4 regions of the Variovorax sp. M-6 genome follow, and region 1 is predicted to be linked to each of the others. Evidence: predicted binding sites of a transcription regulator. Region 1 holds the regulator's gene; each other region holds the start of a gene.
The links. The regulator sigma-54, encoded in region 1, starts transcription at its own class of promoters, with help from an activator protein. The targets are predictions, from matches to a motif close to TGGCANGNAANCTGCTTT.
Positions count from the first base shown of each region.

Region 2: a site for sigma-54 is predicted at 4,806-4,823, ahead of AB4Z46_RS31980 (transglutaminase family protein). Genes of this name have one in related genera too.
Region 3: a site for sigma-54 is predicted at 4,345-4,362, ahead of AB4Z46_RS32030 (circularly permuted type 2 ATP-grasp protein). Genes of this name have one in related genera too.
Region 4: a site for sigma-54 is predicted at 2,503-2,520, ahead of AB4Z46_RS32220 (6-hydroxynicotinate reductase). Genes of this name have one in related genera too.

Region 1 covers NZ_JBFREQ010000025.1:91,015-98,485, reverse strand. The annotation lists gene AB4Z46_RS25150 (thiol:disulfide interchange protein DsbA/DsbL) at 63-713, shown strand; gene lptA (lipopolysaccharide transport periplasmic protein LptA) at 875-1,567, shown strand; gene lptB (LPS export ABC transporter ATP-binding protein) at 1,564-2,358, shown strand; gene AB4Z46_RS25135 (RNA polymerase factor sigma-54) at 2,372-3,964, shown strand; gene AB4Z46_RS25130 (phospholipase D family protein) at 3,967-5,568, shown strand; gene AB4Z46_RS25125 (YceI family protein) at 5,571-6,188, opposite strand; gene AB4Z46_RS25120 (YceI family protein) at 6,227-6,820, opposite strand; gene AB4Z46_RS25115 (cytochrome b) at 6,817-7,419, opposite strand; gene AB4Z46_RS25110 (ATP-binding protein) at 7,438-7,471, opposite strand, start outside.
Region 2 covers NZ_JBFREQ010000046.1:4,549-11,636, reverse strand. The annotation lists gene AB4Z46_RS32000 (Zn-ribbon domain-containing OB-fold protein) at 1-187, opposite strand, end outside; gene AB4Z46_RS31995 (thiolase family protein) at 187-1,338, opposite strand; gene AB4Z46_RS31990 (IclR family transcriptional regulator) at 1,338-2,189, opposite strand; gene AB4Z46_RS31985 (DNA internalization-related competence protein ComEC/Rec2) at 2,298-4,712, opposite strand; gene AB4Z46_RS31980 (transglutaminase family protein) at 4,879-7,088, shown strand, end outside.
Region 3 covers NZ_JBFREQ010000046.1:13,450-20,920, forward strand. The annotation lists gene AB4Z46_RS32010 (MaoC/PaaZ C-terminal domain-containing protein) at 1-295, shown strand, start outside; gene AB4Z46_RS32015 (tripartite tricarboxylate transporter substrate binding protein) at 320-1,327, shown strand; gene AB4Z46_RS32020 (oxepin-CoA hydrolase, alternative type) at 1,393-2,187, shown strand; gene AB4Z46_RS32025 (acetate--CoA ligase family protein) at 2,206-4,287, shown strand; gene AB4Z46_RS32030 (circularly permuted type 2 ATP-grasp protein) at 4,390-5,886, shown strand; gene AB4Z46_RS32035 (alpha-E domain-containing protein) at 5,904-6,860, shown strand; gene glpK (glycerol kinase GlpK) at 6,904-7,471, opposite strand, start outside.
Region 4 covers NZ_JBFREQ010000047.1:15,585-23,055, reverse strand. The annotation lists gene AB4Z46_RS32225 (UPF0280 family protein) at 1-842, opposite strand, end outside; gene AB4Z46_RS32220 (6-hydroxynicotinate reductase) at 845-2,470, opposite strand; gene AB4Z46_RS32215 (ferredoxin--NADP reductase) at 2,707-3,480, shown strand; gene AB4Z46_RS32210 (TetR family transcriptional regulator) at 3,494-4,270, shown strand; gene AB4Z46_RS32205 (amidohydrolase family protein) at 4,216-5,415, shown strand; gene AB4Z46_RS32200 (GtrA family protein) at 5,424-5,822, opposite strand; gene AB4Z46_RS32195 (glycosyltransferase family 2 protein) at 5,819-6,781, opposite strand; gene AB4Z46_RS32190 (ArnT family glycosyltransferase) at 6,778-7,471, opposite strand, start outside.

The DNA.
Region 1 (7,471 bases):
CCGGTCCGGGAACTCCACCCGGCTTCGTGGGCTCTTTCAAGCCGTACAGAAGGAATTGATACATGAAACGTCGTGATTTTTCGCTGGCCGCCGCTTCGCTGGGGCTTCTTCCGCTGGCTGCACCCTCGCATGCCCAGCAGGCCCGTCCCATCAAGGCCGGGACCGACTACCTCGTGCTGCGCAAGCCGGCGCCGGTCGATACGCCCGCCGGCAAGGTCGAGGTGCTCGAGTTCTTTTCCTACAACTGTCCGCATTGCGCGGCCTTCGAGCCGCAGGTGGAAGCCTGGGTCAAGAAGTTGCCGCCCTATGTCGTTTTCCGTCGCATCCCGGTGCCGTTCGTCGGCAACGACACGGATGCCAAGCAGCGCTTCTACTACGCGCTCGAAGCGATGGGCAAGGTCGACGAATTCCAGCCCAAGGTGTTCCAGGCCATCCACCAGCAGCGCCTGAACCTGACCGGCGACGCCGCGATCCTCGCCTGGGTGGAGAAGCAACCGGGCCTCGACGCCAAGAAGTTCGCCGAGCTGTTCAAGTCCTTCTCGGTGGTCGGCAAGGCCAAGCGCGCCACCCAGCTCACCACCGACTACCAGGTGGCCGGGGTCCCGGCCCTTGGCGTGGCCGGGCGCTGGTACGTCGACGGCGACACGGCGGGCTCGCTCGACCGCGCGCTCCAGGTGGTCGACTTCCTGATCGCCGAAGCCCGCAAGGGTTGACGCGCCCGGTGGTGCGGACCGCGTCGGCGCCCTGCCGCCCGCCGTCGCCGCCACCACCCCGATTGCGTCATCGAAGCCCGCTTCCGCGGGCTTTTTCGTCAAGGCCGCGCGAGGCGGCGTCCATGGGGCGCATACAATCGCAGAGCAAGTTTCGTGCCTCTATGACATCGCCATCCTCCTTCACCTCCATTTCCCCTCGCCGATTCGGTCGCGTGCTTTGCCTGGCGCTGGCGCTGGCTGGATGCGCGTCGATGTCGCAGGCCGAGCAGGCCGACCGGAGCAAGCCGATGAACATCGAGGCCGACGCGATGCGCTATGACGACCTCAAGCAGACCAGCGTGTTCACCGGCAACGTGGTCGTGAACAAGGGCACGATCCAGATCCGCGGCACCCGCATCGACGTCCGCCAGGACCCCGAGGGCTACCAGTACGGCGTGGTGACGGCCGAACCTGGCAAGCTGGCCTACTTCAAGCAGAAACGCAACGCCGGCACCGACGAGTGGATCGAGGGCGAGGGCGAAGTGATCGAGTACGACAGCCGCGCCGACAACGTGAAGTTCATCCGCCGCGCCGTCATGCGGCGCCTGATCGGCGCCACGGTGAACGACGAGAGCAGCGGCCCGCTGATCGTCTACGACCAGAGCAACGACACCTTCACGGTCAACGGCTCCCCGCTGCCGCCGAACGCCGGCGTGGCGACCCAGCCGGGCGGCCGCGTCAAGGCCATCCTGACGCCCAAGGCGGCCGCCCCGGCGCCCGCCACCGGCGGTGCCAAGCCCGCGGCCACCCCGGCACCGGCGCCGGGCAACAGCCTGCGTTCCACCACCACGCTCGGCGGAGACCCCAAGAAGTGATCGAAACCGCCGGGGTGAACGGAAGCGATGGCCAGCCGGGCAGCCGGCTGGAGGCGCGCAGCCTGCAGAAGAGCTATGGCAGCCGCAAGGTCGTCAAGGACGTGTCGCTGGCCGTGCAGAAGGGCGAAGTGGTCGGACTGCTGGGCCCCAACGGCGCGGGCAAGACCACCTCCTTCTACATGATCGTCGGGCTGGTGCGGGCCGACGCCGGAGAGATCACGATCGACGGCGAGCCGATCGCCCACATGCCGATCCACCGCCGCGCCCGCATGGGCCTGAGCTACCTGCCGCAGGAGGCCTCGATCTTCCGCAAACTGTCGGTCGAGGAAAACGTGCGCGCAGTGCTCGAACTGCAGAGCGAGCCCGACGACCGAGGCCGAATGGTGCCGCTCAGCAAGGCGCACATCGACGAGCGGCTGAGCGAACTGCTGGCCGACCTGCGCGTCGACCATCTGCGCGATTCGCCGGCGCTGTCGCTGTCCGGCGGCGAGCGCCGCCGGGTCGAGATCGCGCGGGCCCTGGCGACGCAGCCGCGCTTCATCCTGCTGGACGAGCCCTTCGCCGGCATCGACCCGATCGCGGTGATCGAGATCCAGCGGATCATCAGCTTCCTGAAGGAGCGCGGCATCGGCGTGCTCATCACCGACCACAACGTGCGTGAGACGCTGGGCATCTGCGATCACGCGTTCATCATCAGCGACGGGCATGTGCTGGCACAAGGCACGCCTTCGGAGATCGTCGACAACGCCGAGGTACGCCGTGTGTACCTGGGCGAACATTTCCGGATGTAGGGGCCTTATCTCGATGAAGCAGGGGCTTTCGCTTCGCGTCTCCCAGCATCTGGCGCTGACGCCCCAACTGCAGCAATCGATCCGGCTGCTGCAGCTGTCGACTCTCGAGCTGAGCCAGGAAGTCGAGCAGATGCTCGACGACAACCCCTTCCTCGAGCGCACGGCCGAAGAGGCGGCGCGCGAGGAGTTCGGGCTGGACGCCGCCGATGCGCCGGTGCGCGACGAGGACCGCCAGGCCGAAGGCGATGGCGACTTCGCGCCCGGCCCCTCGACATCGACCGCCGAAGTCGCGGTCGCAACGCCCGACGCCGAAGCCGCCGCCGCCACCGATGCCGTCGACGGCGAGCCCGACTGGGAAGGCGACGGCACGGTCGACCTGGCGCCCGACGACAGCGAATGGGGCAGCGATGCGCCCGCGCGCACCAACAACCTCGGCGACGACGAACGCACCGACGCCACCGAACTGGCGCGCAGCCAGGAATCGCTGCAGTCCTTCCTGCATCGGCAGGCGCTGAGCCTGAGGCTCAGCGACACCGACCGCGCCGCGCTGCGCTTCCTGATCGAATCGCTCAACGACGACGGCTACCTCGAGGATTCGCTGCCGGCCCTGGCCTCGGGCCTGGCCGGCGACGACAACGACCAGTTCGACGACCTGGTGCATCACTTCCAGGTCGCGCTCGGCCTGTTGCAGAGCCTGGAGCCGGTCGGCGTCGGCGCCCGCAATCTGGGCGAGTGCCTCACGATCCAGCTGCGCGCCCTGGCGCACCCCGGCGAGGGTGCCGACGAGACGCAGGTGCGCGAGACCGCGATCGCGATCTGCAAGCAGCCGATGGAGCTGCTGGCGCGGCGCGATTTCAAGCGGCTGGCGACGCTCGCGCGCAGCAACGAGGAAGAGGTGCGCGCCGCCCTGCAGCTGATCTCCCGGCTCGAGCCCAAGCCGGGCCGCCGCTTCGTCGACGTCGAGCGCAACGTGGTGGTGCCGGACGTGATCGTCACGCGCATCGGCAACGGCACCAGCACCAACACCAAGTTCCGCGTCATGCTGAACCCCGAGGTGATGCCGCGGCTGCGCGTGCACGACATCTACGCCGGCGCGCTGAAGCAGCACAAGGGCGAGGGCAGCCAGGCGCTGTCGCAGCGGTTGCAGGAGGCGCGCTGGTTCATCAAGAACATCCAGCAGCGCTTCGACACCATCCTGCGGGTGTCGAACGCGATCGTCGAGCGGCAGAAGAGCTTCTTCGTGCACGGCGAGCTGGCGATGCGCCCGCTGGTGCTGCGCGAGATCGCCGACGAACTCGGCCTGCACGAATCGACCATCAGCCGCGTGACCACCGCCAAGTACATGGCGACGCCTTACGGCACGGTCGAGCTCAAGTACTTCTTCGGTTCGGCGCTCGGCACCGAGACCGGCGGCAATGCCTCGAGCACCGCGGTGCGGGCGCTGATCAAGCAGTTCGTGAGCGCCGAGGACCTGAAGAAGCCGCTGTCCGACAGCCAGATCTCCGAGATGCTCAAGGAGCAGGGCATCGAGTGCGCGCGCCGCACCGTCGCGAAGTACCGCGAGGCGCTGCGCATCGCGCCGGCCAATCTGCGCAAGGCGCTCTAGCGATGCTTCGGGGCCCGGGAGGGTTGCGCGGGTGGCTCGGCGCGGCGCTGCTGGCGGCGACCGTCCTGGCCAGTGGTTGCGCGATGCTGCCGGCCGATTTCGAGCGCCAGCCCTCGAGCGCGATCACGGCCTCGGGCGAGACCACGCTGGGCCGCATCGCCAGGGCCTCCTCCCCCGATCCGGACCTGAGTGGATTCCGGCTCATGCCCGGCGGCGACTTCGCGCTCGACACGCGCCTGCAGCTCGCCCGCCGCGCCGAGCGCACGCTCGACGTCCAGTACTACCAGATCGAGAACGACGAGACCGGCCGCTACTTCCTGCGCACCCTGCGCGATGCGGCCCTGCGCGGCGTGCGGGTGCGGCTCCTGATGGACGACCTGTACACCTCCGGCGAGGATGATCTGCTGCTGGCGCTGGCCGCCACGCCGAACCTCGAGCTGCGGCTGTTCAACCCTTTCCCGGCCGGCCGCGGCAGCATGCTGCAGCGCTTCTCGAGCTCGCTGTTCGACTTCGACCGCGTCAATCGCCGAATGCACAACAAGCTCTTCATCGCCGACGGCGCGATGGCGGTGGCGGGCGGGCGCAACATCGGCAGCCAGTACTTCACGCAGACCGCCGGCGCGAATTTCCTGGACATCGACACCTTCGTCGCCGGCGCCCTGGTGAAGCGCCTGGGCAGCCTGTTCGACCTCTACTGGAACAGCCCGTACGTGCGGCCGATCGGCACCGTGGTCGGCTCCTCGCTGCCGCGCGAGGCGCTGCAGCAGCGCTTCGATCAGGCCACCGGCCCCGCAACCACCGCAGCGCCGCGCCCGCCGGCACCGAACGACGTGCTGGGCTATGCGCCGCTGGGGCCGGAGCTGAAAGGCGGGGCCCGGCTCGACCTGATCTGGACCCTGGCCGAGGCCTATGCCGACGCGCCCGACCGGGTGGTCGGCAAGACCGCCTCCTATGGCGGGGTGCCGCTGCTCGACGTCGACAGCGTGCGCTACAACGTGATCGAGCAGATGCGGCGCTCGCGCTCCGAGGTGACGCTGGTGTCGCCCTACCTGATTCCGGGCAAGGCCGGCCTGGAGGTGATGAGCGAGATCCGCGGGCGCGGCGTGCGCATCAGCGTCGTCACCAACTCGCTTGCGGCCACCGACGAGCCACTGGTTCACACCGGCTACCGCCGCTACCGGCCCGACATGCTGCGGCTCGGCGTCGAGCTGTACGAACTGAGCTCGGCGCGCACCAAGCGCAGCGTGCGGCTTGGCCTGTTCGGCTCGCAGGTCGGCCGGCTGCATGCGAAGGCGGCGATCTTCGACCGCAAGGCGCTGTTCCTGGGCTCGATGAACTTCGATCCGCGCTCGGACACCCACAACACCGAGATCGGTCTCTTCATCGCCAGCCCCGAGATGGCGCAGCAGATCCTGAAGCTGCTCGACGTGCTGAAGCAACAGGGCGCCTACCGGGTGCGCTTTGCCGAAGGCGGCGAGCAGCTCGAATGGGTCAGCCGCGAGGGCGAGGCCGAAGAGGTGCTGACCGTGGAGCCCGACTCGGGCCTGTGGGACCGCGTGATGCTGGAGCTGCTCGCGCCGCTGGCGCCGGAGAGCCTTCTGTAGCGCTACTGGATGTTGATGGCCTCGACCTGCACCAGCAGCCGCACCTTGTCCTCGAAGCCGAAGGCGAGCCCCCAGCTGATGCCCCACTGGCTGCGCTCCACCGTGGTTTCGAAGTCGCCGCCGCAGATCTGGCGGTTGATCAGCGGGCTCAGGTAGCAGTTGAAGCGGTTGGCCTTGAGCACCACGGGGCGGCTCTTGCCCATCAAGGTGAGCGTGCCGTTGACCTGCGTGACCTTGTCGCCGCTGAAGTCGATCTGGTCGGCGACGAAGCGGGCGGTCGGAAACTCGGCCACGTTGAAGAAGTCCTTGCTCAGCAGGTGACGGTTGAGCAGGTCGACGCCGGTGTTGATGGAACTGATGTCCATCGTGATGTCGATCTTGCCGGTGGTGCCCGCAGGGTCGATCTTCACCTGGCCGTCCTTGGTGCTGAAGCGGCCGCGGTTGGTGGTGGTGCCGTAGTGGCCCATCTCGTAGTTGACGAAGGTGTGCGTCGGGTCGACCACGTAGCTCGCGCCCTTGACCGGGCCGCCGGCGGGCTTGGCGGCCACCTCGGGTGCCTGCTGGGCGCCGGCCAGTGCCGCCGCGGTCGTCAGCGCGGCGAGTGTGAGCAGTTTCTTCATGGCGCGCTTTCGGAAGAAGGTGGAAACATCGAAGGACTTCACAGCGGGCCGAGGCCGGTCAGCACCAGCTTGAAGCGCACCTGCACGTCGTCGGCCACCATCGACGTGTCGGTCCATTCGCCTTCGCCGATCCTGAAGGCGAGGCGCTGGATCGTAAGGCTTCCGGTCGCGGTCGATTGGCCGTAGGACTGGGTGATCTCCACCGGCACCACGACATCGCGGCTGCTGCCCTTGATGGTCAGCCGGCCGGCCACCTCGAATCGGCCGCCGCCCAGCGCCTTGATGGTGCTGGAGCGGAACTCCGCTTTCGGGAAGCGGTCGCTGTCGAACCAGGCCGGCCGGGGCAGTTCGGCATCGCTCTGCGGGATGCCCAGGCTGGCGCTGGCGACATCGATCTGCAGCGCGACGCTGCCGTCTTCGGGCCTGCGCGGGTCGAGGGCAATCCGGGCGTCGAACTTCCTGAACACACCTTCCACCGGCACGCCCATCTGCTTGATCACGAAGGCGATCTGGCTCGGGACGGGCAGCAGCTTCGCCGGCGCCGCCGGTTCGGCGGCGGCCGTGCCAGCCGTGCCGGCGACGATCAGCGCCGCCGCGCACCACCTGCGGCAGGCCATGGCAAGGAGAGTCATGGGAGACGATTCCGGGATGAAAGGGGCGACATGCGGCCAAGCAGGCCGTCGCGGTCGACGAAGTGGTGCTTGAGGGCCGCCGCGGCATGGACCAGCGCCGCCGCGGCGAGGCTGAAGGCGCCGATCTTGTGCAGCGGCTTCAGCACCGCCTCGGCGAAATCCTTGTCGACCGGCACGAAGTCCGGCAGCGGCAGCACGCCCAGCCACACCACGGGGAAGCCCAGCGCGGAGCTGTAGGCCCAGCCCAGCAGCGGCACGGCGAAGAACAGCAGGTAAAGCAGCAGGTGCAGTCCGCGGTGCGCGGCCAGTTGCCAGCCCGGCATGGCCGCCCGGATGCGCGCCGGCAGGGGCGGCGGCGGGTGCGACAGGCGCCACAGCAGGCGCATGGCCGACAGCGCGAGGATCGTGACGCCGGCCCACTTGTGCCAGTTGTAGAGCTTGAGGCGCAGCGGCGAGAACGGCAGTCCGGTCATCGACAGGCCGAGGCAGACGGAGCCGAGGATCATCAGCGCGAGCAGCCAGTGCAGGGCGATCGCCACCGGGCCGTAGCGCGGTGCGCCGTTGGGATCGACAGGAGGTCTCGGCGGCTCGACGGGCATGGCCAGAGCATAGGCGGTTCAGCTTTGCGCCTGCAGCAGCAGCGCATGGAGC
Region 2 (7,088 bases), on a different contig from region 1:
TCACGGCATGCACGGTCGCACGGCCGCAGGCGTCCCGCCAGGCCAGCCGCGTGCCGCCGCAGTTCGCGCAGGCGTAGCGCGCCAAAGTCTGCGGGCTGCCGCAGTCGCCGCAGGACTGGAATCGCAGCACCTGCCGCGCCAGGCCTTCGACGAAGGGCGCGGCGAGTGCGCCTTGCGATTCGTTCATCACGCGCTCTCCCGCGAAAGAATCAGGCTCACGTGCGAAGACATCACGCCCCCGTCGGCATGCACGAAGGCGTGCCTTGGCGGGCGCAGCTGGCGCTCGCCGGCCTGCCCCGTCATCTGCCGGAAGATCTCGACCACGTGCGCCATGCCGCCGGCGACGCCGCAATGGCCGAAGGAGAGCAGTCCGCCATGGGTGTTGAGCGGCAGCGGCCCATCGGCGCGAAAGTCGCCGTGGCGCACGCGCCCGGCCGCCCCGCCACGGGGCGCGAAGCCGATCTCCTCGAGCAGCATGGCCAGGGTGATCGTGAAGGAGTCATAGATGCCGAGGCAGTCGATGTCGCCTCGGCCCAGACCCGCCTCGTCGAAGGCGCGCGAGGCCGCCTCGGAGGCGCCGCATTGCATGACGTCGGCCATGGCGCTCAGGTGCTGGTGGCGGTGCGCCTGCCCGGCGCCCGCCAACGCCACGCGGGACTCGCCACGCGGTGCGGCCGACACCACCAGGGCCATGGCGCCGTCGGAGATCGGGCAGCAGTCGAGCAGCTTGAGCGGCGCCGCGATCGGCTTGGACGCGAGCACCTCGGCCAGCGAGATCGGGGTCCGCAGATGGGCTTCCGGATGGCTGGCCGCATGGTCGCGCATCAGCACGGCCAGCTCGGCGAGGTCGGCTTCGCGGGTGCCGGTCTCGTGCATGTAGCGCGATGCGAGCAGGCCGTAATAGGCCGGTACCGAGGCGCCGTTGGGGAGTTCGAAGTCGGCATCGCCGACCTGCGCCAGCGTCTGGATCGAGCTGTCGCGTGACTGGCCGCTCAGGCGGTTCTCGCCCGCCACCACCAGCAGGTTGCGGCAGCGCCCGGCGCGCACCAGCTCGCGCGCCAGCATCAGCATCGCGGCACCCGAGGCGCCGCCCAGCTGCAGGCTGTGGGCATAGGCCGGACGCAGCGCGAAGCGCTCGCAGAACAGCGTCGACAGCATCAGGTGCGGCAAGGTGGTCGCATAGCCGCACAACACGCCGTCGATGTCGGCGCGCTGCAGCCGGGCCGTGTCGAGCGCCTGCTGCGCGGCCCGGGCCATCAGGTCGATGGCGCCCAGCCCTTCGTGACGGCCGAAGGCGGTGCTGCCCGCACCCACGAGGTAGGCGACGGTTGCGGCCATCAGTGGACCCTGGCGCGCCGGCTGGCACTGCGGGTGGCCATGGCGCTCTGGTGCGCGGCCCCGCTCCAGAGCACTTCGCAGGTCGCGCACTCGCGCCGCAGCGCCTTCGCCAGCTCGGCCTCGCGCGAGGTGATGCGGTCGTTGAGCGCCGCGATGCTGATCGCCGCGACCGGTCTTCCGTCGGCGCCGAGGATCGGCACCGCAATGCCGCCCATGCGCTCGACCACGACGTCGAGCAGCACCGCGTAGCCGCGCTCGCGCGCCTCCATGGCCCGCGCCTCGAGCAGCTTCGGCGTGATGCGCGGGTAGCGCTCGAGCTGTGGGGCGATGACGGCCAGCGCGGCCTTGCGTTCGCCTTCGGGCATCCAGGCCAGCAAGGCCAGGCTGCCGGCGCCCACGCCGAGCGGGCGCCGGCTGCCGATCGAGAGGTAGTTGGCACGGATCGGAAAGCGCCCTTCCTCGACGTCCACGCACAGCGACTCGATGCCGCTCGGGATCGACAGGATCACGCTGTCCTCGAAGGTGCCGGTGAGGCGCAGCAGGCTGGGGCGCACCAGCGGGCGCGGGTCGAAGCGCGCCAGCGCCGCCGCACCCAGCACCAGCAGTTCGGCACCGAGGCTGTAGTGCTTGGTCTCGGCATCGCGCACCACGAAGCCGTCGCGCATCAGCACCTCGATGAGGCGCAGCACGGTGGTCTTGTCGAGGCCGGTGGCCAGCGCGATGTCGGTCAGCCGTGCGACGCCCGGGTCGGACAGGGCCCGCAGGATGCGGCAGGCGCGCTCGACCGACGAGGTCGGCTCGGTGGCGCTGTTCGCGAGCACGGAAGGGACGGAGCGGGGACGGACGGCCATCGTATGTCTGTGTTTCGTTCTGCGGAACCTGTATGTCTGGCATTCATTGAAGGCCCAGCGCTTTCTATCGTCAAGCGAAAGACAAAAAGTTGCGATGAACGAAACTTTTCAAGGGGAAACCCCGATGACTGGCGTTCGCGGCACGGCGTGATGCCAATAGCGCGCCTGCCGTTCGCGCTCGCAGGCCAGATGCTCCGGCCGCGTGCTGGACCAGGTCGCGGCGCCACATCGCGGCGACTCGGCCAGCGTGATCCCGCGCTCCCGGTAACGCGCCACCACCTCCGCGGCCGGATGCCCGAAGCGGTTGCGCCAGCCGGCCTGGACCAGCGCGATGCGCGGCCGTACCGCATCGAGCAGCAGCGCGGTCGACGAGGTCTTGCTGCCGTGGTGAGGCACCAGCAGCACATCGGCGCGCAGGTCCGGCGTGCGCACCACCAGCGCGGCCTCCTGCAGGCGCTCGATGTCGCCGGCCAGCAGGGCCGTCGCGCGGCCGTTGCCGATGCGCAGCACGCACGAGATGGCGTTGGGCCTTGGCTTGACGAAAGCGGCGTAGTCGTCGCCCTGCGGATGCAGCACCTCGAAATCGACGCCGTCCCAGCGCCAGCGCTGGCCGGCCTCGCAGCGCCGGGCCGGGCGCACGGCCTGCAGCGGGTGCTCGGCCTCGATCGAGCTCAGCAGCGTCGCCTGCGGCTGCATGGCGAGCACCGCGGGCGCGCCGCCCACGTGGTCGCTGTCGCGATGGCTCAGCACCACGGTATCCAGCCGCTCGCCGAGCGCCCGCAGCAGCGGCACCAGCACCCGCTGGCCGGCGTCGCTGTCGAGGCTGTAGCGCGGGCCCGTGTCGTACAGCAGGCTGTGCGTGGCGGTGCGCACCAGCACGGCGTTGCCCTGGCCGATGTCGGCCGCCAGCAGTTCGAACTCGCCCGCGGCGGGCCGCGGCGCCTGCCACAGCAGCGCCGGCAGCAGCAGCGGCACCCCCAGCAGGCGCAGCGAGCCCGGCAGCCGCATCGCCAGCAAGGTGCCGCCCAGCACGCCCGCCATCGCCATCCAGAGCGGCGGCGCCGGCATCGACAAGGTCGCGAACGGCAGGCCGGCGAGCCACTCCAGCACCCACGACAGGACCTGCACCGACCATCCGGCGGCGTGCCACAACGGTGCGGCAACGACGCCGAGCATGGCCAGCGGCGTCACGACCAGCGTGACCCAGGGGATCGCGACGGCATTGGCCAGCAGGCCGACGGCCGAGACCTGCTGAAACAGCAGCAGCGTGAGCGGCGTCAGCGCCAGCGTCACGACCCACTGCTCGCGCAGCATCCGCAGCAGGCGCGCGGCAAGGCCTGACGGCGCGCCGGCGGGCGCCGCGCCGTCGGCGGCGAACAGCACGCCCACGGCGACGAAGCTCAGCCAGAAGCCCGCCTGCATCAGGGCCCAGGGATCGGCCGCGACCACGACCGCGCAAGCCAACAGCCAGACGAAGGGCCAGGGCCAGCGCCGGCCCGTCAGGCGGAGCAGCCCGATGGCCGCGAGCATCAGCACGGTGCGCTGCGAAGGCACGCCCCAGCCGCTGAACACGGCATAGAGCGTGGCGAGCAGTACGCCCCCGACCAGCGCGGCGTGCTGCGCCGGCCAGCGCAGCATCAGGCGGCCGCTGCGGCGCCACAGGGCACCGACGAGCGCAGTGGCGAGCCAGGCGAACATCGTGATATGGAGGCCGGAGATCGACATCAGGTGGGCCACGCCGGTGGCACGGAAGACGTCCCAGTCCGTGCGCTCGATCGCGTTCTGGTCGCCCGTGATGAGCGCCGCGACCACGCCGGCCCGGCGCGGGTCGTCGACACGTTCGAAGACCGCATCGCGCACCGTCTCGCGCAGGCGCTCGACCGGATGGCGCCAGCTCGGGCCCAGGCGCTCGGGCGCGGGATCGCGGACGCCGGCGCGCACCTGGCCGGTCGCATGCTCGCCCTGCTCCCACAGGCGAAGCTCATGATCGAAACCGTGCGGGTTGAGGCTGCCGTGCGGCGCCCGCAGCCGCACCGCCAGTCGCCAGCGCTCGCCGGCGTGCAGCGCGCCCGGCTTGACGGTCTCCTCGGCCGGACGCGCCCACGGGCCCGTGGACGCGTCGTACCAGCCCAGCGAGACGCGGGACGGCACTTGCGGCGGCAGGCTGTCGGCATCCGCCGCACTGGCCCAGCGCGCCGACTCGACCTCGAAGGAAAACCGGATCGCGCCGCCGCCGAGTTGGGGCATGTTCGCGATCCGGCCCTCCACCAGCAGGTCGCGCCCCTCGACGGCCGGCGACAAGGCGCCGGCCGAATAGGCCGCGGCGCGCCAGCCCGCCGAGCCGCCTCCGGCCATCGCGCTCAGCAGCAGCGCCATCGGCAGCCACAGCGCCGATGGCCCGCGCAGCGCTCGAAGCCCCAGCCAGCCGGCCGCGGCCAGCGCGAGCAGGCCCGCATAGAACGCCCAGTGCCACAGCGCCGCCTGCTGCAGTTGCAGCACAGCGCCGAGCACCGAACCCGCCATCGCGGCGAAGACCGCCAGGGCGCGCGCCCGCCGCCCGGCCGTCACGAGACGACTCCCGATGTCATTTGCAATTCACTCCCTTGCGCACTTCTTTGGCGCGCAAATTGCTTTCTGTGTCGGCTAGTATGCGACTCACCCCGAGGCATCCTCGACGCACCGAGAAACAATGTCCATCCACGCCGCCCTCCACCACGTCACCCACTACAAGTACGACCGTCCGGTGCAACTCGGGCCCCAGGTGGTCCGCCTGCGTCCGGCGCCGCATTGCCGCAGCAACGTGATCTCGTACTCGCTGCGGGTCGAGCCCGAAGAGCACTTCGTCAACTGGCAGCAGGACCCGTTCGCGAACTACCAGGCGCGGCTGGTGTTCCCCGAGAAGACGCGCGAGTTCAAGGTCACGGTCGACCTCGTGGTCGAGATGGCGGTCTACAACCCCTTCGATTTCTTCCTCGAGCCGCAGGCCGAGAACTTCCCCTTCAAGTACACCGAGGCGCAGGCGCAGGAGCTCGCGCCCTACCTGGTGGCCGACGAGGCCACGCCGCTGGTGCAGGCCTACCTCGAGAAGATCGAGCGCAAGGAACAGCGCACCATCGACTTCCTGGTCGGCATCAACCAGCAGGTGCAGCAGGACGTCAACTACCTGATCCGCATGGAGCCGGGCGTGCAGACACCCGAGGAGACGCTGACCAACGGCTCGGGCTCGTGCCGCGACTCCGGCTGGCTGCTGGTGCAGTTGCTGCGCCACTGCGGACTGGCGGCGCGCTTCGTGTCGGGCTATCTGATCCAGCTCACGCCCGACGTCAAGGCGCTCGACGGCCCGAGCGGCACCACGGTCGACTTCACCGACCTGCATGCCTGGTGCGAGGTCTACCTGCCGGGTGCGGGCTGGATCGGACTCGATGCCACCTCGGGCCTGCTGGCCGGCGAAGGCCACATCCCGCTGGCCTGCACGCCGACGCCTTCGAGCGCCGCACCGATCGAGGGCGCGGTCGACGAAGCCGAGGTCGAGTTCGGCCACGAGATGAAGGTCACGCGCATCCACGAGTCGCCGCGCGTCACCAAGCCCTACACAGACGCGCAATGGGCCGAGGTGCTGGCGCTGGGCGATGCGGTCGACAAGTGCCTGAAGGCCGGCGACGTGCGCCTCACGATGGGCGGCGAGCCGACCTACGTGGCCACCAGCGACCGCGACGCCGCCGAATGGAACACCGACGCGCTCGGCCCGACCAAGCGCGGCTACGCGACCGAACTGGTGCACAAGCTGCGCGCCGAGTACGGCCAGGGCGGCTTCCTGCACTTCGGCCAGGGCAAGTGGTACCCGGGCGAGCAGCTGCCGCGCTGGGCGCTGTCGATCTTCTGGCGCGCCGACGGCCAGACGCTGTGGCACAACCCGGCGCTCTTCGCCGACGAACGCACGCCCACGCACTACACCAGCGAGGATGCGCGCCGCTTCACCACGGAGCTCGCGCACCGCCTGGGCCTGACCGAGCGCTACATCCAGCCCGGCTACGAGGACGTGTACTACTACCTCTGGCGCGAGCGCCGGCTGCCGGTCAACGTCGACCCTTTCGACTCCAGGCTCGACGACGAGATGGAGCGCGTCCGTTTGCGACGCGTGTTCACGCAGAAGCTCGATGCCGTGATCGGCTACATGCTGCCGATCGAGGCCGGCAACGCCGACACCGATGCGCCCGCGCTCGCGGGTCCGGGCTGGAAGACCGGCCCCTGGTTCCTGCGCGACGACCGCATGTACCTGATCCCGGGCGATTCGCCGATGGGCTACAGGCTGCCGCTCGACTCGCAGCCCTGGGCTAGCAAGGGCGACTACCCCTACCTGGTCGAGCGCGACCCGACCGCGCCGCGCGGCAGCCTGCCGGCGGCGGCCGACTACCGGGCGCGCTACGCGGGCGCGCCGACCGGCGCGGATGCCGATCGCGGTGCCGTGCCCTATGCCTTCGGCGCGCCCGAAGCGGCGCCGGCAGGGCTGCGCATGCAGGCGCCGGGCGCTGGCCCCCGCCCGACGGCGGACGCCGCCATCGACCCGACCACGCCGCGCCAGCCGCGGCGCGGCGAGTCGGCCCACTGGATCACCCGCAGCGCGCTGTGCGTCGAGGTGCGCGACCCGCGCCGCGCCAACGGACCGGCGGCCGAGAAGCTCGGCGACGCCTCGGGCGTGCTCTATGTCTTCATGCCGCCGCTGGCGCGGCTGGAGGACTACCTCGACCTGGTCGCCGCGATCGAAGCCACGGCCGAACAGCTCGGCGTGAAGATCGTGATGGAGGGCTATCCGCCGCCGCGCGATCCGCGCCTCAAGATGCTGCAGGTCACGCCCGACCCCGGCGTCATCGAAGTCAACATCCATCCCGCGCACAACTG
Region 3 (7,471 bases), on a different contig from region 1:
CGGCAACCCGCTGCATTCGGATCCCGAGGTCGCGCGCGCCGCGGGCTTCGAGCGGCCGATCCTTCATGGCCTGTGCACCTGGGGCATCGTCGGCCACGCGGTGCTGGCGCACTGCTGCGGCCACGACCCGGCCCGCCTGCTGAGCCTGTTCGCGCGCTTCTCGGCGCCCGTGTTCCCGGGCGAGACGCTGCGCGTCGCGCTGTGGCTCGAAGGCGGCGATGTGCGCTTCCAGGCCCGCGTGCCGGCGCGCGAACGGGTCGTCCTCGACCACGGCCACGCGCGGGTCCAGGCCTAGGTTCTCTCACCCAAGGAGGCTCTCGTGACTACCCAGGACATCGCTCCCCCCGTCGTGCCGTTCACACGTCGCCGCTGGCTCGCCGGCGCCGCCGCCGCGAGCACCGCCATCGCCTGGCCGGCGCTGGCGCAGCAGGCCTTTCCGGCCCGGCCGGTGCGTTTCATCGTGCCCTTTCCGGCGGGAGGCCCTGTCGACACCACGGCCCGCGCGGTCGCGCTCAAGCTGTCCGAGATCTGGGGCCAGCAGGCCATCATCGACAACCGCGCGGGCGCGGGCGGCATCGTCGGCGCCGAGATCGCGGCCAAGGCCCCGGCCGACGGCTACAACCTGCTGGTGTGCAGCATCCACCATGCGGTGCTGCCGAGCCTGAAGCCCAAGCTGCCCTACGACATCGAGCGCGACTTCGTGCCGGTGAGCTTCGGTGCCATGTTTCCGGTGGTGCTGGTCGCGCATCCGGCGGTGCCGGTGCGCAACGTGGCCGAGCTCATCGCGTTGGACAAGGCGACGCCGGGCAAGCTGAGCTTCGGATCCTCGGGCAGTGGCGGTGGCACGCACCTGGCCGGCGAGCTGTTCAACATGCAGGCCGGCACCCGCTTGCTGCACGTGCCCTACAAGGGTAGCGCGCCCGCCATGACCGACTTGCTCGGCGGGCAGGTGCAATTCATGTTCAGCGATGCGCCCACGGCCCTGCCGCAGATCAAGGCCGGCAAGGTGCGCGCCATTGCGGTGGCGAGCGCGCGCCGTTCGGTGCTGCTGCCCGACGTGCCGACCGTGGCCGAGTCCGGACTGCCTGGCTACGAGGCGTACTCGTGGGCGGCGTTCGTGGCGCCGGCCGGCACGCCGAAAGACATCGTTCAGCGCCTCAGTGCCGACATCAACAAGGCGCTCGACGATCCGCAGGTCAAGCAGCGACTGCACGAGGTGGGTGCCGAAGCCATGCCGAGCACGCCGCAGGGCTTCGGGAAGATGCTCCACGCCGAGATCGACAAGTGGACGCGCGTGGTCCGCACCGCCAACATCCAGGTGGATTGATGAGCGCAGCGCCGGGCCGTTCCCAAGCAAGCTCGCACCGCAGTGCGCAGCACGGAGGTTGCCTGATGGCCGCGCAGGATCTCGACCCCGGCCCGCGCCTGCTGTTCAGGCGCGATGGCCCGGTGCTTGTCCTGACCCTCAGCAACCCGGCCGCGCGCAACGCGATGCATCCGTCGCTCTATCGGACCGCGGTCGAGCTGATGCGCGAGGCCGCGGGCGATCGCCGGATCCGCGCCATCGTGCTGGCCGGCGAGGGCGATCACTTCTGCGGCGGCGGCGACCTGAAACGGCTGGCCGACCAGCGCCGGCAGCCGCGCGAGCAGCAGCTCGGGCACCTCGATGCGCTGCACGACTGGGTGATGGCGATGCAGGATGCACCGCAGCCGGTGATCGCCGCGGTCGAAGGAGCGGCGGCGGGCGGCGGCTTTTCGCTCTGCCTGGGCTGCGACCTGATCGTCGCCGCCGAGGATGCGAAGTTCGTGATGTCGTACGTCAAGGTGGCCCTGTCGCCCGACGGCGGCGGCTCCGATTCGCTGGCCCGCGCCTTGCCGCCGCAGGCGGCGCTGGAGCTGTTGCTCGACGGCGGCGTGTGCAGCCCCGAGCGCTTGCATGCGCTGGGCGTGGTCAACCGGCTCGTGCCGCACGGCCAGGCGCTCGAAACGGCGCTGGCCTGGGCGCACCGGCTGGCCGCCGGCCCGTTCGACGCCCAGGCGCGCATCAAGCAACTGGTGCACGCCGCGCGCGGACGCTCGCGCCGGGCGCAGCTCGACGCCGAGCGCGACGCCTTCGTCGAGAGCCTCTACAGCGAGGACTGCGGCGATGGCATCGCCGCCTTCCTTTCGGCCCGCCGTCGCGGGTAACCCATTCCCTGGAAGCCCATGTCCGATCTGCTCGAATCCGCCCTCAATCCCCAATCGGTCGCGGTCATTGGCGCCTCCGAGAACATCCACAAGATCGGCGGCCGACCGATCTACTACATGCAGCGGCACGGTTTTCGCGGGCGCATCTACCCGATCAATCCGGCGCGCCAGGAAGTGCAGGGCCTCCGAAGCTACGAGTCGCTGGCGGCGCTGCCCGAGGTGCCCGACCTGGCGCTGGTGATCGTTGGCGGCGACAAGGCCGTGGCCGCGGTGGACGAATGCGCCGCGCGCGGCGTCAAGTCGGCGGTGGTGATCGCCTCCGGCTTCGGCGAGGCCGGTGCGCAGGGCCGGGCGGTGCAGCAGGCCATGGCCGACCGGGCACGGGCCGCGGGCATGCGGCTCTACGGCCCCAACACCCAGGGCCTGGCGAATTTCGGCAATGGCGCCATCGCCGGCTTCTCGACCATGTTCGTCGAGGTACCGCCGGCCGACGGGCCGATCGGCATCGTGAGCCAGAGCGGCGGCATGAGCGCCATGGCCTACGGCCTGCTGCGCGGGCGCGGCCTGGGCGTTCGCCATGTGCATGCCACCGGCAACGAGGCCGACGTCACCGTGTCCGACCTGGCCTGGGCCGTGGCGCACGATCCGGAAGTGAAGCTGCTGCTGCTCTACCTGGAGACCATCGCCAACCCCGGGATGCTGGCCCGCACCGCGGCCTATGCGCGCGAGCGCGACCTGCCGATCGTCGCCGTGAAGGCCGGGCGCTCCGAAAGCGGGCAGAAGGCAGCGTCGTCGCACACCGGTTCGCTGGCCAACGAAGACCGCGCGGTCGATGCCTTCTTCAAGCACCACGGCATCTGGCGCGTGCGCGACCCGCACGCGCAGGCGCTGGCGGCCGAGGCCTATCTCAAGGGCTGGCGGCCCGAAGGTCGGCGGCTGGTGGTGATCAGCAACTCGGGCGCGAGCTGCGTGATGGGCGCGGATGCGTCCGAGGAGTTCGGCCTGCCGCTGGCGGAGTTGTCGCCACGGACGCGCCAGGACGTGGCCGACAGGCTGCCGGGCTTCGCGACCGCCAGCAACCCGATCGACATCACGGCGGCACTGCTGTCCAACAGCGGCCTGTTCGGCGACGTGCTGCCGGCGGTGGCGCAGGATCCGGCGGCCGACCTGTTCTTCATCAACATCCCGGTTGCCGGGGCCGGCTACGACGTGGAGGCCTTCGCCGCCGACACGGCCAGGTTCGAGGCCAGCACCGGGAAGCCGGTGGTGGTCGCTGCCTGGCAGGCCTCGGTCGCGGCCCCTTTCAAGGCCAGGGGCATCCCGACCTACGGCAACGAGTCGGAGGCGCTTGGCGTGCTGGCGCAGCTCGCCTCGCACACGGCGCTGATGCGCAGGCCGCAACGTGCGTGGCCGGCCGAGGCCTTGCCGCCGCTGCCGGCGGGGAAGGGCCGATTCATGAACGAAGCCGAGAGCCTCGCGTTGCTGGCGGCGCGCGACATTCCGGTCGTTGTGCATCGGCTCTGCCGCTCGGCACGGCAGGCGCGCGACGCCTGGACGGCGATGGGCGTGCCGGCGGTGGTCAAGGCCTGCTCGGGCGACGTGCCCCACAAGTCGGAGCACGGGCTGGTGGCGCTGCACGTGCGCAGCGCCGACGATGCCGCCGCGCTGTTCGAAAAGCAATGGACCCGGCTGGCCGAGCTCGGGGCTTCGCAGGACGGCGTGATCGTGGCCGCCATGCACCGCGGCCGGCACGAGTTCATGGTCGGTGCGCGGCAGGATCCGGTTTTCGGGCCGGTGGTGGTGGTCGGCGACGGTGGCAAGTATGTCGAGGCGCTGCAGGACGTCGCCGTGCTGCTGCCGCCTTTCGACAGTGCCGACGTCGGCGCGGCCCTGCGCACGCTGCGTATCGCGCCGTTGCTGGAGGGGGTGCGTGGCGAGCCGCCGCTGGACGTCGCCGCCCTGTGCGCCGTGGTCGTCGCGGTCGGCCGCCTGATCGCCGCGGCCTCGGGCCGGATCGCCTCCATCGACGTCAATCCGGTGCTGGTGGGCGCCCGGGGGGAGGGCGCCATGGTCCTCGACGCCCTCGTCGAGCGAGCCTGAGCACGGGACGGCCGTCCCCGCCATCCGGGCACGCCCGGAGCGCGACGGCCGGGATCGTGGCCTTGAACTTGCTAAGCTATGGTCAAGGAGATTGGTCGTCCCATGCACAAATTCGATGAGATGTACGAACAGCTGCCCTACAACGGCGCAGCGGTGCGAAGCCACTACAAGCGTTACGACCAATGGCTCGCGAAGCAGCCCGGCGAGGTGATGCGTTCGCGGCGCGAAGAGGCGGAAATGATCTTCCGCCGGGTCGGCATCACCTTCGCGGTCTACGGCGCGAAGGACGAGGACGGCTCGGGCACCGAGCGGCTGATTCCCTTCGACCTGCTGCCGCGCATCATTCCGGCGCACGAGTGGGCTTCGATGGAAAAAGGCCTGGTGCAGCGCGTGACCGCGCTCAACCGCTTCATCCATGACGTCTACCACGGCCAGGAAATCATCAAGGCCGGCGTGATTCCGGCCGAACAGATCCTGAACAACGCCCAGTACCGGCCCGAGATGGTGGGCGTCAAGGTGCCCAACGACATCTACTCGCACATCTCGGGCATCGACATCGTGCGCGCGCCCGATGCCCAGGGCAACGGCGAGTACTACGTGCTCGAGGACAACCTCCGGGTGCCCAGCGGCGTGAGCTACATGCTGGAAAACCGCAAGATGATGATGCGGCTGTTCCCGGAGCTGTTCAGCCAGAACCGCATCGCGCCGGTCGCCCACTACCCCGACCTGCTGCTGGAAACCCTGCGCGCCTCGGCGCCGCCGGCCACCGCCGAGCCCACCGTGGTGGTGCTCACGCCCGGCATGTACAACAGCGCCTACTTCGAGCATGCCTTTCTCGCGCAGCAGATGGGCATCGAGCTGGTCGAGGGCCAGGACCTGTTCGTCAAGGACGACTTCGTCTACATGCGCACCACGCGCGGCCCGCGCCGGGTCGACGTGATCTACCGCCGCGTCGACGACGACTTCCTCGACCCCGAGGTGTTCCGCCCGACCTCCACCCTGGGCTGTGCCGGCCTGATGCGCGCCTACCGCGAAGGCAACGTGGTGATCTGCAACGCGGTCGGCACCGGCGTCGCCGACGACAAGTCGATCTATCCCTACGTGCCGAAGATGGTCGAGTTCTATCTCGGCGAGAAGCCGATCCTGAAGAACGTGCCGACCTACATGTGCCGCAACAAGGACGAGCTCGACTACACGCTGGCCAACATGAAGGACCTGGTGGTCAAGGAGGTGCACGGCGCCGGCGGCTACGGCATGCTGATCGGCCCGGCCGCGACCCAGGCCGAGATCGAGGACTTCAAGAAGGCCGTGCTGGCCAAGCCCGACGGCTACATCGCGCAGCCGACGCTGAGCCTGTCGACCTCGCCGACCTTCGTCGACGCCGGCATCGCGCCGCGCCACATCGACCTGCGTCCCTTCGTGCTGTCGGGCAAGGAAGTGCAGATGGTGCCCGGCGGCCTGACGCGGGTCGCGCTCAAGGAAGGCTCGCTGGTGGTCAATTCGTCGCAGGGCGGAGGCACCAAGGACACCTGGATCCTCGAGGCCGACCGCGGCAGCAAGCCGCGGGCGCAGTCGCAAACCCAAAGCCAGTCGGCCTGATCGGAGGAAAGCAAGCCATGTTGTCACGCACCGCCGATCACCTCTACTGGATGTCGCGCTACACCGAGCGGGCCGAGAACACGGCACGCATGCTCGACGTCAACTACCAGACCTCGCTCCTGCCGCAGTCGGCCGAAGTCGCGCAGTACGGCTGGCAGGGCCTGCTGTCGATCAGCGAGCTGCTGCCGCTCTACAACGAGAAGCACGAGGGCTTCAAGCCCGACGAGGTGATGGAGTTCATGGTCAAGGACGAGTCGAACCCGTCGTCGATCCTCTCCTGCCTGCGCGCCGCACGCGAGAACGCGCGGGCGGTGCGCGGCGCGCTGACCACCGAAGCCTGGGAGACGCAGAACACCACCTGGCTCGAAGTCAACCGGATGCTGCGCAGCGGCGACTTCGAGCGCGATCCGGCGCAGTTCTTCGAATGGGTCAAGTTCCGCTCGCACCTCTCGCGCGGCGTGACGCTGGGCACCATGCTGCAGGACGAGGCCTTCTACTTCTCGCGGCTGGGCACCTTCCTCGAGCGCGCCGACAACACGGCGCGGCTGGTCGACGTCAAGTTCCACGCCCTCAACAGCGAGTTCTTCGGCACCGCCACCGAGGAGGACCAGGAGTACGACTTCTATCACTGGAGCGCGATCCTGCGCAGCGTCTCGGCCTTCGAGGTCTATCGCAAGGTGTACCGCGACGTGATCAAGCCCGAGCGCGTGGCCGAGCTGCTGATCCTGCGCCCGGACATGCCGCGTTCATTGCATGCCAGCCTGCACGAGGTGGTCAGCAACCTCGACATGGTGAAGAACGAGCAGAGCGCCGAGACCCAGCGCCGTGCCGGCAAGCTGCTGGCCGACCTGCAGTACGCGACGGTCGACGAGATCCTCGCGACCGGGCTGCACGCCTATCTGACGCAGTTCCTCGACCGGGTGAACGAGCTGGGGTGGCGGATCAGCCAGGACTTCCTGGTGCCGGGGCACTGAAGCGTGCCTCCAGTCTCCGGGACCTGATCCAGGCTGACCGGAATCAAACCAGCGTCGCCCGCCGCACCGCCAGCTCCCAGCGCCCCATTGCCTCGTCCGCCTTCGCCCGGCTCAGGGTCGGCATGAAGCGCCGCTCGATGCGCCACAGCTTCGACAGCTGCGCCACGTCCGTGTAGACGCCGGTCGACAGCCCCGCGAGGTAGGCGGCGCCCAGCGCCGTGGTCTCGGTGACCTCGGGCCGCACCACCGGGATGCCCAGCAGGTCGGCCTGGAACTGCATCAGCAGGTCATTCACGCAGGCGCCGCCGTCGACCCGCAGTTCGGCCACCGGCGCGCCGCCGGCGGCGACCGCGTCGCGGCTCATGGCCTGCAGCAGCGCGGCGCTCTGGTAGGCGATGCTCTCCAGCGCGGCGCGCGCGATGTGCGCGACCGTGGTGCCGCGCGTCAGGCCGGTGATGGTGCCGCGCGCATCGGCGTCCCAGTAGGGCGCTCCGAGCCCGGTGAAGGCCGGCACCATCATCACGCCGCCGGCATCGGGCACGCTCTCGGCCAGCGCCTGCACCTGCGCGCTGCCCTGGATCGCCTTCAGGCCGTCGCGCAGCCACTGCACC
Region 4 (7,471 bases), on a different contig from region 1:
GGCTGCAGCACCCGCCATTGCCCCTGGCAAACCAGCACCACCGACCACACGAGCCCGTTGCGTTGCAGTGCCTCCGCACGGTCGGCACCCGCATCCAGTGCACGATGCACCTGCGCGGGTGCCAGCACCGCGACATCGGTCGTCACGGGGATGTCGCCGAGGTCGCTGTCGTCCTTGCAGGCGCTGGCGGGCAGGCGGCGGATGCCGGGGTCGTCGACGTTCACCGCGTTGGCGATGACCGTGGCCGCGGCATCGGCCTCGGCCGCCGTGGCCGCGAGCACGGTCACGCTGTCGGCGATGCCGAGCGAGAAGCTGCGCCCGCGCCAGCCGCTGGTGGCGACGCCGCGCACCGGCTGCTCGGCGCGAAGCTCGAACTGGCCATCGGTGGTGATCGGACCCGCGTCCCGCAGATCGAAGCGCGCGAGGTCGGCGAAGAGCCCGACGCGCGCGGATTGCCCCGGTGCGAGATGCAGCGCGATGTCGCCGCCGTTGTTGATCCAGGCGCGTTCGATGCCGGGGCGCTGGTAGCAGGCGATGAGTTCCTGCGCCACCGAGCCGGCGACCGCGGCCATCGGCGTGATGAAGCCGGCGCTGAACGGCGCGCAGGCATTCCACATGCGCTGCGCGATGCGCCCCTGCAGCGCGCACGTCGCACCGACCGGCTGGCGCAGCAAGGGCAGTTCGGCGACCAGTTCGTCCAGCACCTGGGCGAAGCGCCGCCACGCGAGTTCGTGCGCGACCGCGACCTCGACCGCGTCGCCATGGGCCTCGGCGACGATGTCGATCGGGCCGTGGTTGAAGTGCCAGCGCGCACCGTCGAGTGCGCTGCGTTGGGCGCTCATCTTCAGCCCAGCATCGGGGGCTGGCCCAGGGGCCACGGGTTGGCCGGGTCCATGCGCAGCCACTGGCGCGCCAGCGGCGCGCCGTCGTCCTGCCAGGCGCCACGGGCCAGCGCCTGCTCGAGCGAGAACACATGCTCCATGTGGCCGCCCAGCGCCGCGTAGTCGTCGCGCCGCATGCTGAACTCGATCGGCGCCACGATGGCCGGCGTGGGCACCGTGCCGAAGCTGTTGTCGGGCATGCGCAGCACGTCGGCCATCACGGTGATGCCGCCGCCGGGCCACACATAGGCCGGCGCACCGCCGCAGGTCACGTTGACCAGCGCGCGCTTGATGGCGCGCGTGAGCAGCACCGGGTTCTCGGTCACGCCGGCGCGCAGACTGCCGCCCGCACCGCCGAGGAACAGCACCGTGCACAGCGACGGTTCGCAGTTCTCGCCGATGCGATCGACGATGCGCTGCACCTCGGCCGGCATCGGCTGCTCCACCGGCTGCAGCTGCTCGTCGAGCACGTACCACTGCGCGTGCTCGCCGGTGGTCGAGGTCATGAGCAGCCGCAGGCCCGGGCGCGCCACGCCCTCTTCCCAGCCTTCGATGATCGAGAGCGGGTTGTCGATATCGGTGCCGCCCCAGCCGTTGCCCGGGTTCGCGACCTGGAAATAGCGCCCGGGCGTGGACTTGCGCCCGCGCATCTGGATGCCCGAGGACGGCATGTCCAGGCAGCGCCCGGCCTGGTGCTCGGTCAGCACGCCGGTGATGTGGTCGTCGACCACCACCACCTCGTCGGCATGGCCGAAGAGCTGGCGCGCGAAAATGCCGATGGCCGCCGAGCCGCAACCCACGCGCATGCGCTTCTCTTCGATGCCGTTGACGATCGGCGCGCGGCCGGCCTGGATCACCATGCTGGCGCCGCCGTCGATCACGCACTCCACCGCCTTCTTGTTGCCCAGCAGCTGCATCAGCTCGCAGGTCATGCGGCCCTCCTTCTTGCTGCCGCCCGTGAGGTGATGCACACCGCCCAGCGACAGCATCTGCGAGCCGTACTCGGCGGTGGTGACATGGCCGACCACCTCGCCGCGGTAGCGCACGTTGGCCTGTTCGGCGCCGAGGAAGCGGTCGGTGTCGATCTTCACCTTGAAGCTGCAGTAGCTGAAGATGCCTTCGGTCACCACCGTCACCATGTCCACGCCCTGCGCCTTCGAGGCGACGATGAAGGGCGCGGGCTTGTAGTCTGGGTAGGTGGTGGAGGAGCCCACGCCGGTGACGAAGACCTCGTCGGCATGAAGGAGATCGCCGTTCCAGTCGGCGTCCGCCACCGGCGCCTCGGTGCGCTCGGCCTCGCCGGTCTCTCCGCCCGGGCGGGCGAAGGGCACCAGCGCCGGCGCCTCGCTCGCGAGCTCGCGACGCAGCAGCAGCACCGGATCGACCCGCACCAGCACGCCGTCGCGATTGGCGTAGCGGTCGCAGGCGCCGGTGCGCCCCTCGGAGATCTGGCACAGCACCGGACAGGCGTTGCACTCGACCTTGGCCGCATTCATGCGCTCGTTGCGCAGGGGCGCCCGGCCCGTGGCCTCTGGCAACACCGGCATGTCCATGCCGGGCAGTCCGTCTGTCTTGGTGTGTTCGGTCATCGCGGGTATCTCGTGGGTTCAGGCCGGCAGGGAGTGCAACATCTGTGCCGGCGACCTGCTTGCAACTGCGCTTGTGCTGGAACTGACGTTTGTGTAGCATTCCCTACACCTTCATGTGGTGAACACTACATTCAAGATCAATGTAGCAAACGGACTCGATACTGGCAATGGTGTTTTCGCTGGCATCGCCGACAATTGGTGCATCCCTTTTTCGTTCATAACCATTCCTGACCCCTATGAGTGCATTCAGCGAAGAACGTGTGCTGAGCGTCCACCACTGGACCGACCGCCTGTTTACCTTCACGACCACCCGCGATCCGGCCCTGCGTTTCTCGAACGGCCACTTCACGATGATCGGCCTGAAGGTCAACAACAAGCCCCTGCTGCGGGCCTACAGCATCGTGAGCCCGAACTACGAGGAGCACCTGGAGTTCCTGAGCATCAAGGTCGAGGAAGGCCCGCTGACCTCGAAGCTGCAGCACATCCAGATCGGCGACACCGTCATCGTGGGCCGCAAGCCGACCGGCACGCTGCTGATCGACTACACGCTGCCGGGCAAGCGGCTCTATCTGTTCGGCACCGGCACCGGCCTGGCACCGTTCATGAGCATCATCCGCGACCCCGACACCTACGAGAAGTTCGAGCAGGTCATCCTGGTGCACGGCGTGCGCCAGATCGACGAGCTCGCCTACCACGACCTCGTGACGGACCACCTGCCCAAGCACGAGATCCTGGGCGAGATGATCGAAAAGCAGTTGCTCTACTACCCGACCGTGACGCGCGAGGAGTTCCGCAACATGGGCCGCATCACCGAGCTGATCGAGAGCAACAAGCTCACCGACGACCTCGGCCTGCCGCCGCTCAATGCCGCCGAAGACCGCGTGATGCTGTGCGGCAGCCCGGGTCTGCTGGTCGACCTCAAGCACATCCTCGAGGCGCGCGGCTTCAAGGAAGGCAACACGTCGACGCCGGGCGACTTCGTGGTCGAGCGCGCCTTCGCCGAGAAGTAGTCCGAAAGCCGCGATGGCCGAGCCCAAGGCAGCCGCGCGCAAGAGCGCACCCAAGCCCGCGACGCGACGCACCGGCGTGCGCGAGGCCTCCGCGCAGGCCACGCGCGAGAGCATCCTGCGCGCAGCGACCAAGGTGTTCGCGAAGTACGGCTTCGATGGCGGCAGCGTCGAGAAGATCTCGAAGGCCGCGAAGTCGTACGACCGCATGATCTACTACTACTTCGGCAGCAAGGAAGGCCTGTTCATCGCGGTGCTCGAGGGCATCTACCGGCGGATGGACGATGCCGAAGCCGCGATCGACCTCGACGCGTCCCGGCCGGTGGAGTCGCTCAGCGCGGTGATCCGCTTCGTGCTCGGCTACTACCGCAAGAACCCCGAGTTCGTCACGCTGCTGAACACCGAGAACCTGCACAAGGGCCGGCACATCGCGAAGTCGCTGCGGGCCCGCGAATATTCGTCGCGGGCGATCACGGTCATCCAGGAGATCCTCGCCAGCGGCGTCGAGCAAGGCCTGTTCCGCGACGACGTGGCGGCGCGCGACCTGTACCTGCTGATCGCGTCGACCGGCTATTTCTACACGTCGAACCGGCACACGCTGACGGCCTTCCTGGGCGAGCCCCTCGAAACGCCGGAAGCCGTCGCACACTGGGAAAACTTCGTGATCGAGACCGTGCTGCGCACGGTCGATGCCGGAGCTCCCGAAGAAGATACAACGCAACCCCACGAGGTCAAGAAATGGCAGAAGTCGCAACCGGCGCCAAGTCGGGCAAGGTCGTCATCCGGAACATAGGTCTGCTGCTCTCGGGCGACATCGACCGGCCGATCCTCGACGCCGACACCATCGTCGTCAACGACGGCCTGATCGTCGCGGTCGGCAAGGAAAAGGACTGCGACCTCGAAGGCGCCCAGACCGTCATCGACGTGAAGAAGACCTGCGTCGCGCCGGGCCTGATCGACAGCCACGTGCACCCGGTGTTCGGCGACTGGACGCCGCGCCAGGGCCAGATCGGCTGGATCGATTCGACGATGCACGGCGGCGTGACCACGATGATCTCCGCCGGCGAGGTGCACCTGCCCGGCCGGCCCAAGGACATCGTCGGCCTGAAGGCGCTGGCCATCACGGCGCAGCGCGCCTTCGACAATTTCCGGCCCGGCGGCGTCAAGGTGCTGGCCGGCGCGCCCGTCATCGAGAAGGGCATGGTCGAGAGCGACTTCAAGGAACTGGCAGAGGCCGGCGTCGGCCTGCTCGGCGAGGTCGGCCTGGGTTCGGTCAAGGCCGGCTACGAGGCCAAGGAGATGGTGGCCTGGGCCCGCAAGTACGGCATCCAGAGCACGATCCACACCGGCGGCCCGTCGATCCCGGGCTCGGGCCTGATCGACAAGGACGTGGTGCTCGAGGCCGACGCCGACATCATCGGCCACATCAACGGCGGCCACACCTCGCTGCCCGAGGCGCACGTCTGCGAGCTGTGCGAGAAGTCGTCGCGCGCGATCGAGATCGTGCACAACGGCAACGAGCGCGTCGCCATCGCGGCGGCCAAGGCAGCGCTCGATCTCAAGTGCCCGCACCGCGTGATCCTCGGCACCGACGGCCCCGCGGGCTCGGGCGTGCAGCCGCTGGGCATCCTGCGCATGGTGGCGATGCTGTCGTCGATCGCCAACATCCCGGCCGAGCTGGTGTTCTGCTTCGCCACCGGCAACACGGCGCGCATCCGCAAGCTCAACTGCGGGCTGATCGAAGTCGGCCGCGACGCCGACTTCGTCTTCATGGACCGGGCGCAGCATTCGCCCGCGGTCGGCCTGCTCGAAAGCGTGCGGCTCGGCGACATCCCGGGCGTCGGGATGGTGATGATCGACGGCATCGTGCGCTGCGGACGCAGCCGCAACACGCCGCCGGCGACCGAGATTCCGGTGGTGGTGTCAGGCGCGCACTGACAGCGCGCTCAAGGCTTGTGCGATGCGCCGAACACCAGGAAGCGCGCCGACAGGAAGTTGACCGCCAGCCCGGCGCAGCTTCCGAGCGCGACGCCGAGCGCCGGGGCCAGCGGACCGGCCAGCCAGTGCAGGGTCAGCACATACACCGAGTAGTTGACCAGCGCGCCGCCCAGCATGGTCAGCAGGTAGTGGGCGTACTCGCGCGCCAGCGAGACGCCCGGGCGCCGGCCGGCAAAGGTGTAGCGCCGGTTCAGCGCCCAGGTGGCGCTGGCCGCGGCGATGAAAGAGACCACGCGCGCGCCATACCAGCCGAACAGCGGCGCCAGCAGGTAGAGCACGCCGAGATCGACGCCCAGGCCGACCACGCCCACCACCGAGAACGACAGGAACTCGCGCCCCAGCCTCATGGCCTGACGCGCTCGCGCACGCCCGGGATGGAGAGGTAGCACAGGCGCTTGGCCTCCTGGCGCCCGATGGTCACGGTGTGCAGCACCACGCCGCAGACGAAGGACAGCATCGCGACCAGCATGGTGCCGGTCACCAGCACCGCGGTCGGCAGCCGCGGGACCAGGCCGGTCTGCAGGTAGGTGACGACCAGTGGCTCGGCGATGATCACCGACGCCAGCGCCAGCAGGGCGGCGATGCCGGCGAAGAACTGCAGCGGCCGCTCGCTCACGAACAGCTTGCAGATGGTCTTCAGGATGCGCCAGCCGTCGCGGTAGGTCGACAGCTTGCTTTCCGAGCCCTCGGGCCGCGAGCGGTAAGGCACCGGCACCTCGGCGAAGGGCATGCGCAGTTCGAGCGCGTGCACGGTCAGCTCGGTCTCGATTTCGAAGCCTTCCGACACCGCCGGAAACGACTTGGCATAGCGCCTTGAAAAGACGCGGTAGCCCGAGAGCATGTCGGTCAGGCGGCCGCCGAAGAGGCTGGCCACCGCGCCGGTCAAGAGCGCGTTGCCGAAGCGATGGCCGCGGCGGTAGGTCTGCTGGTCGGCGCGGTCGTCGACGCGCGAGCCGACCACCATGTCGAGGTTGCCCTCCACCATCATCTCGATCAGGCGGCGCACCTCGCCGACATCGTAGGTGGCGTCGCCGTCGACCATCACATAGACGTCGGCCTCGACGTCCGCGAACATCCGGCGCGCCACGTTGCCCTTGCCGCGCAGCGCGACGTGCGTCACGGTCGCGCCGCAGGCCCGGGCCACGGCCGCGGTGTCGTCGGTCGAGTTGTTGTCGAAGACATGGATCTCGGCCTCGGGCAGCGCGGCGCGGAACTCGTCCACCACCTGCGCGATGGCGAGCGCCTCGTTGAAGCACGGGATCACGGCTGCGATGCGCAGGCCGCTCAGGTCAGGGCGATCGGTCATTCTTTGGTGGGCAGGATACGGTAGGCCTTGGCACCGGCTTTTTCGTACATCAAGGCGAAATGGTCAAGGAAGCCGGGCTGGGCTTCGAGCAGCGGGGCGCTTCCGGCGCCCACCGCGATCGCCTCGAAGCCCAGGCTGTACAGCTTGCGCGCGAATTCGGCCGGCGGCAGGACGATGAAGTCGGAATAGCGCCAGGGCCCGATCGCGTCGCCCCACACTGGTGCGGGTCCATAGTAGGTCGCTTCGCTGAGCGCGATCTGGTAGACGCGCCCGGTCGCGTGCTCGCGCAGGTAGTTCATGACGGCATAGCCGGGCACCTGCGCCTCGAGGAAGGCGGTGCGCTCGGCCGGCGTGGTCGCGATCGCGGCCACGCTGCGCCGCGTCATGTAGAACGAGCCCCCGACCCCGATCACCACCAGCAGCACGCCAAGACAGCGGCCGGCGCGGTCGAGCGTGCCCCGGGCGTTCCAGCGCGGCAGCGTGCGGCGCAGCCAGCCGGCCAGGCCGCCCAGCAGCGCCTGCCAGCCCACCACCGAGACCAGCGCGATCAGCGGCACCGACGCCGCCAGGTAGCGCGGATAGCGCGAAGTCAGGGCCCAGACACCCAGCGAATAGACGCTGAAGACCGCTGCCGCACGCACGGCGGGCGAGCGCTTCCAGAGCAGGCCGAGCGGTGCGAACAACACGCCC